DNA from 2 places in the Bellilinea sp. genome. Region 1 is predicted to be linked to the other one. Evidence: a T-box and tRNA genes for the amino acid it is inferred to sense, from the RefSeq annotation. Region 1 holds a T-box; the other holds one or more tRNA genes.
What was found. A T-box is a leader RNA that pairs with one kind of tRNA and senses whether it is charged. The one in region 1 lies ahead of ileS (isoleucine--tRNA ligase), so its partner is inferred to be a tRNA-Ile.
Positions count from the first base shown of each region.

Region 1 (5,202 bases):
AGATCAGCCTGTTTACGTAAATCTTGAACCCGGCGCACAAACTCCCTTGCCAGGCCTTCCTTGACCAATTCCGGCGTTAAGTCTGTAACCAATGCGGCCAGATAAGCCCCCTCGCTGGCAACTGCAAAGCCCTCGCGTGCCGTTGCCCGAACTTCCACCTCTTCCGGTAAAATGGTGAAAGTTTCTCCATCAACCTCTACATCAAGCGACTGGCCGGTAAGCAATTTTTTAGCAGCAGATTCGGCATCCATTTCCAGTAATGCCTTGCGGATTGCCGGGAATTTACTACCGTACTTTTGCCCTAATTGCTTTGGCAGCGGGTTGAGTGAGTAGGCTACCGCCTCAGCAGTGGTATCCAACACGCGCACTTTTTTGACATTCAATTCATCTTCCAGCAAATCAGCGTACGTTTCAACTACTCGCATTTCTTCAGCCGTTCCAACCGAAAAAGCTGCTTCCGCCAAAGGCTGGCGCACCTTACGATTAGCCTTGTTGCGTGCTGCATGGCCCACCGATGCCAGTTTCATCACCAATGCCATTTCGCGGTTTAACCGTTCATCAATCACAAGCGGGTCATACTCCGGCCAGCGTGCCAGATGCACCGATTCCGGCGTTGTTTCGTCCACGCTCCGCACCAGATTTTGATACAACTCTTCTGCCATGAAGGGCATGGTAGGGGCAAGCAGCTTAGAAATGGTCACCAGCGCTTCGTATAACGTGGCATAGGCTGCCCGTTTATCCTCATCCGATTCACTCTTCCAAAACCGCCGCCGCGAACGCCGCAAATACCAGTTGGATAATTGATCCACAAAGGTTTCAATGGGACGGGTAGCCCCCAAAACATCGTAATTTTCCATTGCCGCGGTCACATCCCGTACCAGCGTATGCAGGCTGGAGCGCAGCCAGCGGTCCAAATCACTGTACTGCGGCACAACCGAAGCATCCGGTTTCCAGCCATCCAGATTGGCGTAAGTCACAAAGAAAGAGTAGGTATTCCAAAGCGTCAACGTAAAGTTGCGTACCACTTCCGAAACCAGCTCAGAAGAATATCGCCGCTCTTGCCCGGGCGGGCTGGCCGTGTAGAGATACCAGCGCATGGCATCGGCACCATGTTTGTTCAATACATCCCACGGGTCAGCCACGTTGCCGCGCGATTTGGACATCTTCTCGCCCTTGCCGTCCAGAATCAAACCAAGGCAGATCACATTTTTGAAACTAACCTGATCGTTGAGCAGTGTGCTGATAGCGTGCAATGAGTAAAACCATCCACGGGTTTGATCCACCGCCTCACAAATGTAATCAGCCGGGTATTGTCGGGCAAAAATCTCCTGATTCTCAAAGGGGTAATGCCATTGAGCATAAGGCATTGAACCCGAGTCAAACCACACGTCAATCAACTCCGGAACGCGCCGCATTTTACCACCACACTGCGGACATGAGTAGAAAACTTCATCCACATGAGGGCGGTGCAAATCCAATCCGGAGAGGTCGCGCCCCGTTTTTTGACTCAACTCAGACACCGATCCGATGCACTCCTGATGCTTGCACTGCTCACATTCCCAGACTGGCAAGGGAGTGCCCCAGTACCGCTCACGTCCCAGCGCCCAATCAATGTTATTTGCCAGCCAGTTGCCAAACCGGCCGCTTTTTATGTGCCCCGGATACCAGTTAATCTGTTCATTCAATTCAACCATTCGTTCCTTGAACTGGCTGGTGCGAATGTACCACGTAGGCCGGGCATAGTACAGCAACGGCGTATCACAGCGCCAGCAGAAGGGGTAAGTGTGGGTATACGTACCCGAACGGAAGAGGAGCCCACGCTGCCGCAGGTCTTCGGTGATCAGAGGATCCGCATCCTTGACGAATACGCCCGCCCATGGGCGCACATCTGAGATAAAAGTACCATCCGGAGCAACCGTCATCAGGATCGGCAGGTCAAATTCCAGCGCCGCGCTCATATCTTCGGCGCCGAACGCCGGTGCCATGTGAACCAGACCCGTTCCATCCTCAGTCGTCACGAAGTCACCCAGCACCACATAATGAGCCGGTTTATCCGGCGGCACAAAAGTAAACAAGGGTTGATAACGCTTGCCTCTTAAGCTTTTACCCTTCATCTTCTTTACAAGACGATATGGTTGACCATCAAAAACTTTTTCCAGCAAGGCTTCGGCCAGGATTAATTTCTCACTTCCACCTTCTTCCAAATCTCTTTCGATCACTACATAGGTTTCCTCTGGATGTGCGGCTACCGCCACGTTCGCAGGTAATGTCCATGGTGTTGTCGTCCATACCAGCAGCGATGTATCAGGCTCATCAACCAGTGGCAGCCGTATAAATACCGATGGATCCGTTGCTTCATCATACCCCTGAGCAACTTCGTGATCGGAAAGGGGTGTACCGCAGCGCGGGCAATAGGGTACGACCTTGAACCCCTGATACAGCAATCCCTTTTCCCAAAAGTTCTTCAAGATCCACCACACCGACTCAATATAATCATTGGTATAGGTGATGTAAGCCGTTTCCAAATCTACCCAAAAGGCAATCCTGTCGGTCAGTTTCTCCCATTCCTGAATATAGGAGAAAGCCGATTCCCGACAAAGTTCATTGAAACGGGCAATCCCGAAATCTTCAATTTGCTGTTTATTGGTAAAACCGAGTTTCTTCTCTACTTCAATTTCCACCGGCAGGCCGTGGGTATCCCAACCGCCGCGTCGGTTGACATGAAAGCCCTGCATCGTTTTATAGCGGGGAAAGACATCCTTAAAGGCACGCGCAAGCACATGATGAACGCCCGGTTTACCATTCGCCGTTGGTGGGCCTTCATAAAACACGTATTCCGGGCAGCCTTCCCGCTGTTCCAGTGATTTACGGAAAATCTGATTCTTTTTCCAGAATCGTAGCACACCCTCTTCCATCAGCACGATATTGAGTTTTGGAGAAACCGGTCGAAACATGCTCACTCCTCAAATACTTGAATTTAAGACATAAACCCTCTGTCCACACAGGGACGAGAGGGGTTTTCTCGCGGTACCACCCTGTTTCCTGCCTAAAAAGCAGGCTCTCTGCCGAATACGCCTTTTTCAGGATATATTCGCGCCCATGCTAACGGCTGGCGAAGCCGGCGCCCCTACTGACAGGCGAACCTGTGTTCAGTTTGCAGCTCCGGAAGGATTTTCAGTCTGTCGCTGTGCACCCGGCTCACACCCGCCCGGGTTCGCTGTGGCTGCGCACAAACTTACTCGTTTCCATCATCGCTTTTACAAGTTGGCAAAATTATGCCATGAAATTGAACGAATGGCAAGTGCTCTTCAGCCCACAATTTTAGGGTAAGCGGTAGCGGTACAGTCTGAAATCCAGAATATCCGCCTCAGGTTCGAGCCGCCCCTCCAGCAGCTGGTAATACGGGGCAGAATCCTCGATCATACCCGGGTTACCAAATACATAATCTAAGCCCATTTGATCCAGATAATCCCGACCTCGCCCACTCTTGAGGTGCTGAAAATAATCAAAACTGTTGATCAAACCATCCAGATTGACAATGGTGCGCCCGCGAATAAAATAAGCCGTTGTACCGCCACCCGGCATTCCAATTCTGACCCCTGCAGGGGTATGTTGTTGCAACCGTTCCACTTCTTCAAGGTAATAAGCTGTTTTATCATCTTTTTGTAAAGCAAAGGAACTCAAGAGATAGGTACTCCCCCAAAGCCCCACAGCCACCATCACTACAGTGCTGAAAGCAGGCAAACGGACTGATTTGTTTTCCGTCGCAGAAACCAATGAATTCCAACCATCCAGTGAAAAGGAATACAAAAGTACACCGAGAATTAAATGATTGACCCAATACCATGGGCGATGATTAACGTAATAACTACCGGTGTAATATAAGATTTGAAGCAGACAAGCAGTCAACAATGGAAAAATCATTAAAGTCTGCGCATCGATACCACGCTTCTTTATCCTTAGCCACAGACCCGCCAGCAGCAAGGCCAACCAGCCGAGCATTAAACCGTTTTTCAACCACACGCTCGTGGTTTGTCCTTCCAGTCCGCCCAATAATGTATCCAAAATAACGGACACCGGCAGGAAGAGCAACCACCAAGGACTTTGACCACTATTTTCAAAAAATCCAAATAAGGCAGGCATGGAATTTACCGGTTTTCCATATACCACATCGGGAATCGTGCCCCACCAGTGTTTGATTTGACCACTGACCGGTGTGGGAGTGCCAAACCAGTACAGGTTAAGCAGCAGGTAAAAAATCAGCAAAATCACAACGGGCAGAGCATAGCCGGCTCCACGCCTGAACCAATCACAAAAATTTCGAGAAAATTCACGCAAAGGTGAGGTTTCATCGCCCTTATCCTTTTCCACCAGTCGAACCGCTAACCAACGGACGGGTAAGAATAATAAAACACTGAAGAAGACATCCAGCAAAACAACCAGGCGAGGGTAGCTTCCAACCACCTCTACGGCATTCAATATCAACAAAATCACTCCGATCAATCCGGTAGAAGTGAAACTGACCATAACCACCCGAATCAATTCCTTGCGAATTCCATTCCACACAGGAATAAACATCCCTCCCGCAAAAGCAAAGAGGAGCTTAATTGGCACGCCAATCCCAACCATAGCATAGAGTGTGGATTGAAAGTCCGTCAAAAAGCGGGGGAACCCGATCCGGGTGAAAAATGCAAGGTAAATAGAAATCAACCCAACAAGTAAATAGGCGAGCCAAAAAATGAATTTTCTCTGGGAGCGAAACACAAGAACTAAGCCAATTGTCAAAATCAAAAACACATTATCCAGCCGCGCAAACAAGGCAAAGCAAGCCATTACCCCCAAAATAAAGCGGTCACGCCACTTTTCGTCGGAAATGGGCTTTTCCAGCAGCAGGCTGGTTTGGTGAATGAGGACAATCACGCACAAAGCATTAAGCGCTGATTCCATCCCCAGTTGAGTTACCGAACGGTGGATGGGAGGAAAAAGCACCCAGAAAACCGCAGCCAGCTTCGCAAGGCTCGGATTTACAGAACGAGAAAGAAAGCGATACAGCAAAATTCCGGTTGCCAGCGAAATCAATACCGACAGGAAAACCACCAGCCGCAAAGGCACAAACAGGTCAAAGCGTGCCAGCGCAAAAAAGGGAATTAAAACCCCCATCCACAAGGGATGATAACCATTCGAGAGATTGAAACCATCCAG
Region 1 covers NZ_JBRCOK010000003.1:7,046-12,247, reverse strand. The annotation lists gene ileS (isoleucine--tRNA ligase) at 1-2,954, opposite strand, end outside; T-box leader at 3,001-3,261, opposite strand; gene ACWIZX_RS00135 (glycosyltransferase family 39 protein) at 3,322-5,202, opposite strand, start outside.

Region 2 (5,202 bases), on a different contig from region 1:
AATTGATTTGTGGCGAAAATTCTAAATCTTTATTGGAGGTATCATGACAGTCATCGATGTGAAAACAATCAGTTATGAACAATTGGCCAAGGTAATTGACCATTCATTGTTGCGTCCGGAGTTAACTTCTCAGGAGGTGATTGAAGGGTGTCAACTGGCAGCCCGTTACCACGTGGCGACCGTGTGTGTCAAACCCTGTCATGTGCGGTTGGCAGCCGAGCAATTGAAAGACTCGGATGTGCTGGTCAGCACGGTGATTGGCTTTCCGCACGGCAGCAGCGTTACTGAGATCAAGGTAGCCGAAGCACAGCGCGCCATGGATGACGGGGCGGTGGAGCTGGATATGGTGCTCAACATTGGCGAGCTGCGTTCCGGCAATGATGATTTTGTTTTCCAGGACATTAAGGCCGTATGTGATGTGGCTCATGCGCGTGGGGTAAAAGTCAAGGTGATTCTGGAGAATGCCTATCTGACGGATGAGCAGAAAGTGCGCGGATGTCAGCTGGCTGAAAAAGCGGGTGCCGATTGGGTGAAAACTTCGACCGGCTTTGCCCCCGGCGGGGCAACCCTGGAGGATCTGCGTTTGATGCGACGCTCGGTCAGTGAGAAAGTGCAGATCAAAGCGGCTGGCGGGGTGCGGACACTGGATGCGCTGCTGGCAGTGATTGAAGCCGGGGTAACCCGTTGCGGAGCCACAGCAACCGCGAAGATTCTGGATGACTTCAAAGCACGTCTGGCTGGTGAACAAACCTCTGCCGGTGAAGTGAAAATCGGTGGGGAGTACTGACAGGGGAGGATGATTATGACACCGCAACAAAGCAAATCCACGATAGGCGTTGGGGTTGCCGGTACTGGTTTCATTGGGCCTGCTCACATCGAAGCCCTGCGCCGTAACGGGATTACCGTGCTTGGTTTGGCTGAGAATACCCGCGAAAAAGCGCAACAGAAGGCAGCCGAAATGGGTATTCCGCGCAATTACGGCTCGCTGGAGGAAATGCTGAAGGACGAGGATATTCAGGTTGTCCATCTGGCGACCCCCAATTATCTCCATTATCCTCACGCCAAAGCGGCGCTGCTGGCTGGCAAACATGTGGTCTGTGAAAAACCGCTGGCAATGAATACCCGCGAATCGGCGGAACTGGTGCAGCTGGCAAAGGAAAGCGGTAAAGTCAATGCAGTGAATTTCAACATCCGCATGTATCCTCTGGTTCAACAGGCGCGCAGTATGGTGCAGAGTGGTGAATTGGGGGATTTGTTCATTCTACAAGGTTCGTATTTGCAGGATTGGCTGTTATTCCCAACGGATTGGAACTGGCGGCTTGAACCAGAATTGGGCGGAACGCTGCGCGCGGTGGGTGATATTGGATCGCACTGGCTGGATTTAATCACTTTTATAACCGGATTGCGTGTAGTCGAAGTATTTGCGGATTTCAAAACCATGCATCCGGTGCGCAAGAAACCTGCCAAACCGGTCGAAACTTACACAGGTAAGATTCTCCAGCCAGAAGATTACGTGGATCAACCCATCTTTACGGAGGATTATGCAACGATTCTGCTGCACTTTGAGAATGATGTGCGGGGTGTCTTAACAGTGGGGCAGGTTTGTTCAGGGCGAAAAAACCGCCTGTTTTTTGAGATTAATGCCTCAAAATCCTCGCTGGCATGGGATTCGGAACGCCCCAATGAATTGTGGGTGGGTCATCGCACTCAACCCAATCAGATTATCATGAAAGACCCGGCGCTGCTTTCACCCGAAGCTCGCGCGGTAACTTCCTATCCGGGTGGTCATAATGAGGGTTTCCCGGATACTTTCAAACAACTTTACCATAAGGTGTACACCTATATCCTGAACGGGGATTACAGCAAGCCCCCTGATTTTCCAACTTTTGCCGATGGTCACTACGAAATGCAATTGTGTGAAGCCATCGAACGCAGTGCCAAAGAAAAAGTCTGGACCAAAGTCTAATTTGAAATGGAGGGAACGATGAAACTGGGATTTTTTACCGCCGCATTGCCCGGCAGTACGCTGGAAGAGGTTGCCCGTTGGGGGGCAGAGAGCGGTTTTCAGGCGATTGAAATTGCCTGCTGGCCGCACGAAAAAGCCACCCGCCGTTACGCGGGGGTGACCCATCTTGATGTTGTCCAGCTGGATCAAGCCAAAGCCAGAGAGATTCGCAAAATGCTGGAAGGCTATGGCTTGATGATCTCATCCTTAGGTTACTATCCCAATCCCCTGCATCCTGATCCTGAGCACCGCGAAACAGTGATTGCCCATCTTAAAAAGGTGATTGATGCGGCGGCTTTGCTGGAAGTTGGCGTGGTGGGTACATTCATCGGGAAGGATAAAAACAAAACTGTGCCGCAGAATCTGGAAGATTATGCGCGAATCTGGCCGCCGATTGTGCAATATGCAAAGGAACGAGGGGTGAAGATTGCCATTGAAAACTGCCCGATGATTTTCTCGTATGATGAGTGGCCGGGTGGTAATAACCTGGCCAGCACACCGGCCATCTGGCGAAGGATGTGGGAGATTATTCCGGAAGACAATTTCGGCTTAAATCTTGATCCCTCTCATCTGGTGTTGCAAATGATTGACTATGAGCGGGTTGTACGCGAATTTGCCGCTAAAATCTTTCATGTTCATGCCAAGGATCTGCATATTGACCGCGAAGGGCTTTACAATCACGGGGTACTCTCACAAGGCATGGGCTGGCAGGTGCCGCGTTTACCCGGTCTGGGCGATATGGATTGGGGGAAGTTCTTTGCAGCGTTGACAGCGGCTCGCTATGATTATGTCGTCAGCATTGAACATGAGGATCGAGTCTTTGAAGGCAGCGAAGAGCTGGTCAAGCGCGGATTTTACCTTGCGCGAGATGTGTTGAAACCCTATATCCACTAATCTCAATCTGGTCAAGGCTGTGCCCGGCGAGTGTTGGCCTGTCGGGCACAGCTCTCCTGAATACTCAATTTCAGAATAAATAGTTATGAAGCGATATATTGGCTGTGACTTGGGCGGAACCAACTTGCGTGCGGCAGTGGTGGATGTGGAAACCGGTCATGTCCTCTTTCAACAAAGCGTTCCGACGTTGGCACGCGAAGGGCATGATGCGGTAATGCAGCGCATGGCAGATTTATTTCTTGCGATGATTGAGACTGCCGGACTGGTAACAGAGAATATAGGCGGGATTGGTATTGGCGTGCCGGGCGTGCTTGACCTTGAAAAGGGTGAAACGCTATTCCTGCCCAACCTGCCCGGTACCTGGCCGCATGTGCCCCTGCGAGATGTACTGCAACAAAAAACCCGCTTACCGGTTGCACTGCTGAATGATGTGCGTTCGATCACCTTTGGGGAGTGGCGTTTTGGAGCCGGTCAGGGTGTGGATACGGTGGCAGTGCTGGCAATTGGTACAGGCATTGGCGGCGGCCTGGTGATTAACGGCCAATTGCATTTGGGGATTGGGGGCACGGCTGGTGAACTGGGCCACATGGTGATTGATTTCAACGGCCCGCGTTGCGGCTGTGGTAATTACGGATGTCTTGAGGCGTTTGCTTCCGGGCCGGCAATTGCGGCAATGGGTATGAAGGCTGTTGCACAGGGACTGACCACCAAAATCGGCGAGTTGTGTGCTTATGACCTGAACGCCATCACTCCTGCTTTGATTGCAGAAGCGGCTCTGAAAGGAGATGAGATTGCCTGTGAGATTTACCAACAGGCCGGCTTTTATTTGGGGGTAGCGGCTTCCAGCTTGTGTGCCTCGGTCAGCCCTCGGCGGATTATTGTGACCGGCGGGGTTGCTCATGCTGGGCGGCTGCTACTTGACCCGATGGAAAAAACGATGCGCGAGCGGGTGCACATCATGCCGGTTGAACAGGTGGAAATTGTGCCGGGGCGGCTGGGAGATCATGCCGGGGTGATTGGGGCGGCCTGTTGGGCGGCGAAGCGGCTGGGTTAGCCAGCGGTTATTTGCTTATCATTTTACTCTCAGCGAAATGTCAATGTGATATAATTTGGCTGCAAGGCAAGCCAATGCCGCCGGGGCCCGTAGCTCAGCGGCAGAGCGCGCGGCTCATAACCGCTTGGTCGCAGGTTCGAATCCTGCCGGGCCCACTGCTGTCAGATTGGTCGAACGTCCCATCGAGGGATGCTATTCGAATCCTGCCGGGCTCACTGCTACCGGATTGGTCGAACGTACCATCGAGGGATGCCATCCGAATCCTTCTTGCACTACATAAACCTACTTTTCGAGCGAAAACCTTAACAAAACCTTAATTTAATAGATACAGAGAATCGCCTAACACTCCCTATAATAGAAAAAAGGAAGATGTTAAAAGAAAAAGATTGGTGAAGCAGGTTTCGCCAATGTTTACGCACCATATAGCGATGGCGGTTTCACTATGTCTTGACAAAAACCAGATACCTTGATGCAAAATAAAAAGAAGTAGGTTTTTTCCTGGTGAGTTTGATGTGTCTGTGAAAAGCTGTATCTTTAATGGCGGGGCGAGATGTTTTTTCTTCCCTCGATCGTTTGTTAATTGGAACTACAGGGATCTTGAAAAATTTTCTACCATCTTTTTTTGGGTTTTTACAGGACGGATGATGTATGACTGTGAGGAAATATTATGATTACAAAAATTGCACGCTATGGATTGATGATATTCCTTGTCCTGCTTGGACTGGGTGGGTTGATTGAAGGTACTACCCTGCTAACTGATCCAGGCGGGGCGGAGATGGGTTCATCAGCAAGAATATTAGGAAACTTGCCGATTATCGATTTCGTCATCCCCGGTTTACTGTTAATAGCGATAATGGGCGTAAGTCCGCTGGTGATAACCTATGGAATATGGCAACGCTTGGGTTGGGCCTGGGCTGCGGCTCTGGTACAAAGTGTTCTGCTCATTTTGTGGCTTGGATTGCAAATTTTGCTTTGGGGAACACCAATTCTCAATCATTTGGTTTACCTCATTTGTGGTGTATTACTCGTGATTTTGTGTTTATTGCCGGGAGCAAGACTTGGGCTTGAAAAGCCCACCGCACCTTCACTGCAACGTGAACCTGACCTTATCGAGCTGGAAGCGCAATTTACAAAAGATACCGATCCGGAGCGTGCCAAAAACCGCCAATTTACCAATACGCTTCGTTCTGGAAGGGGTTGAACGGAACTCGAAAAATCTGCTCCTACCGTAGCAGAGCCCTAAGGAATG
Region 2 covers NZ_JBRCOK010000002.1:144-5,345, reverse strand. The annotation lists gene ACWIZX_RS00060 (Gfo/Idh/MocA family protein) at 1-25, shown strand, start outside; gene deoC (deoxyribose-phosphate aldolase) at 44-787, shown strand; gene ACWIZX_RS00050 (Gfo/Idh/MocA family protein) at 803-1,966, shown strand; gene ACWIZX_RS00045 (sugar phosphate isomerase/epimerase family protein) at 1,985-2,899, shown strand; gene ACWIZX_RS00040 (ROK family protein) at 2,985-3,953, shown strand; tRNA gene ACWIZX_RS00035 (tRNA-Ile) at 4,037-4,108, shown strand; gene ACWIZX_RS00030 (hypothetical protein) at 4,621-5,154, shown strand.
Region 2: it encodes a tRNA-Ile, which carries the amino acid that the T-box ahead of ileS (isoleucine--tRNA ligase) is inferred to sense. The anticodon was not compared.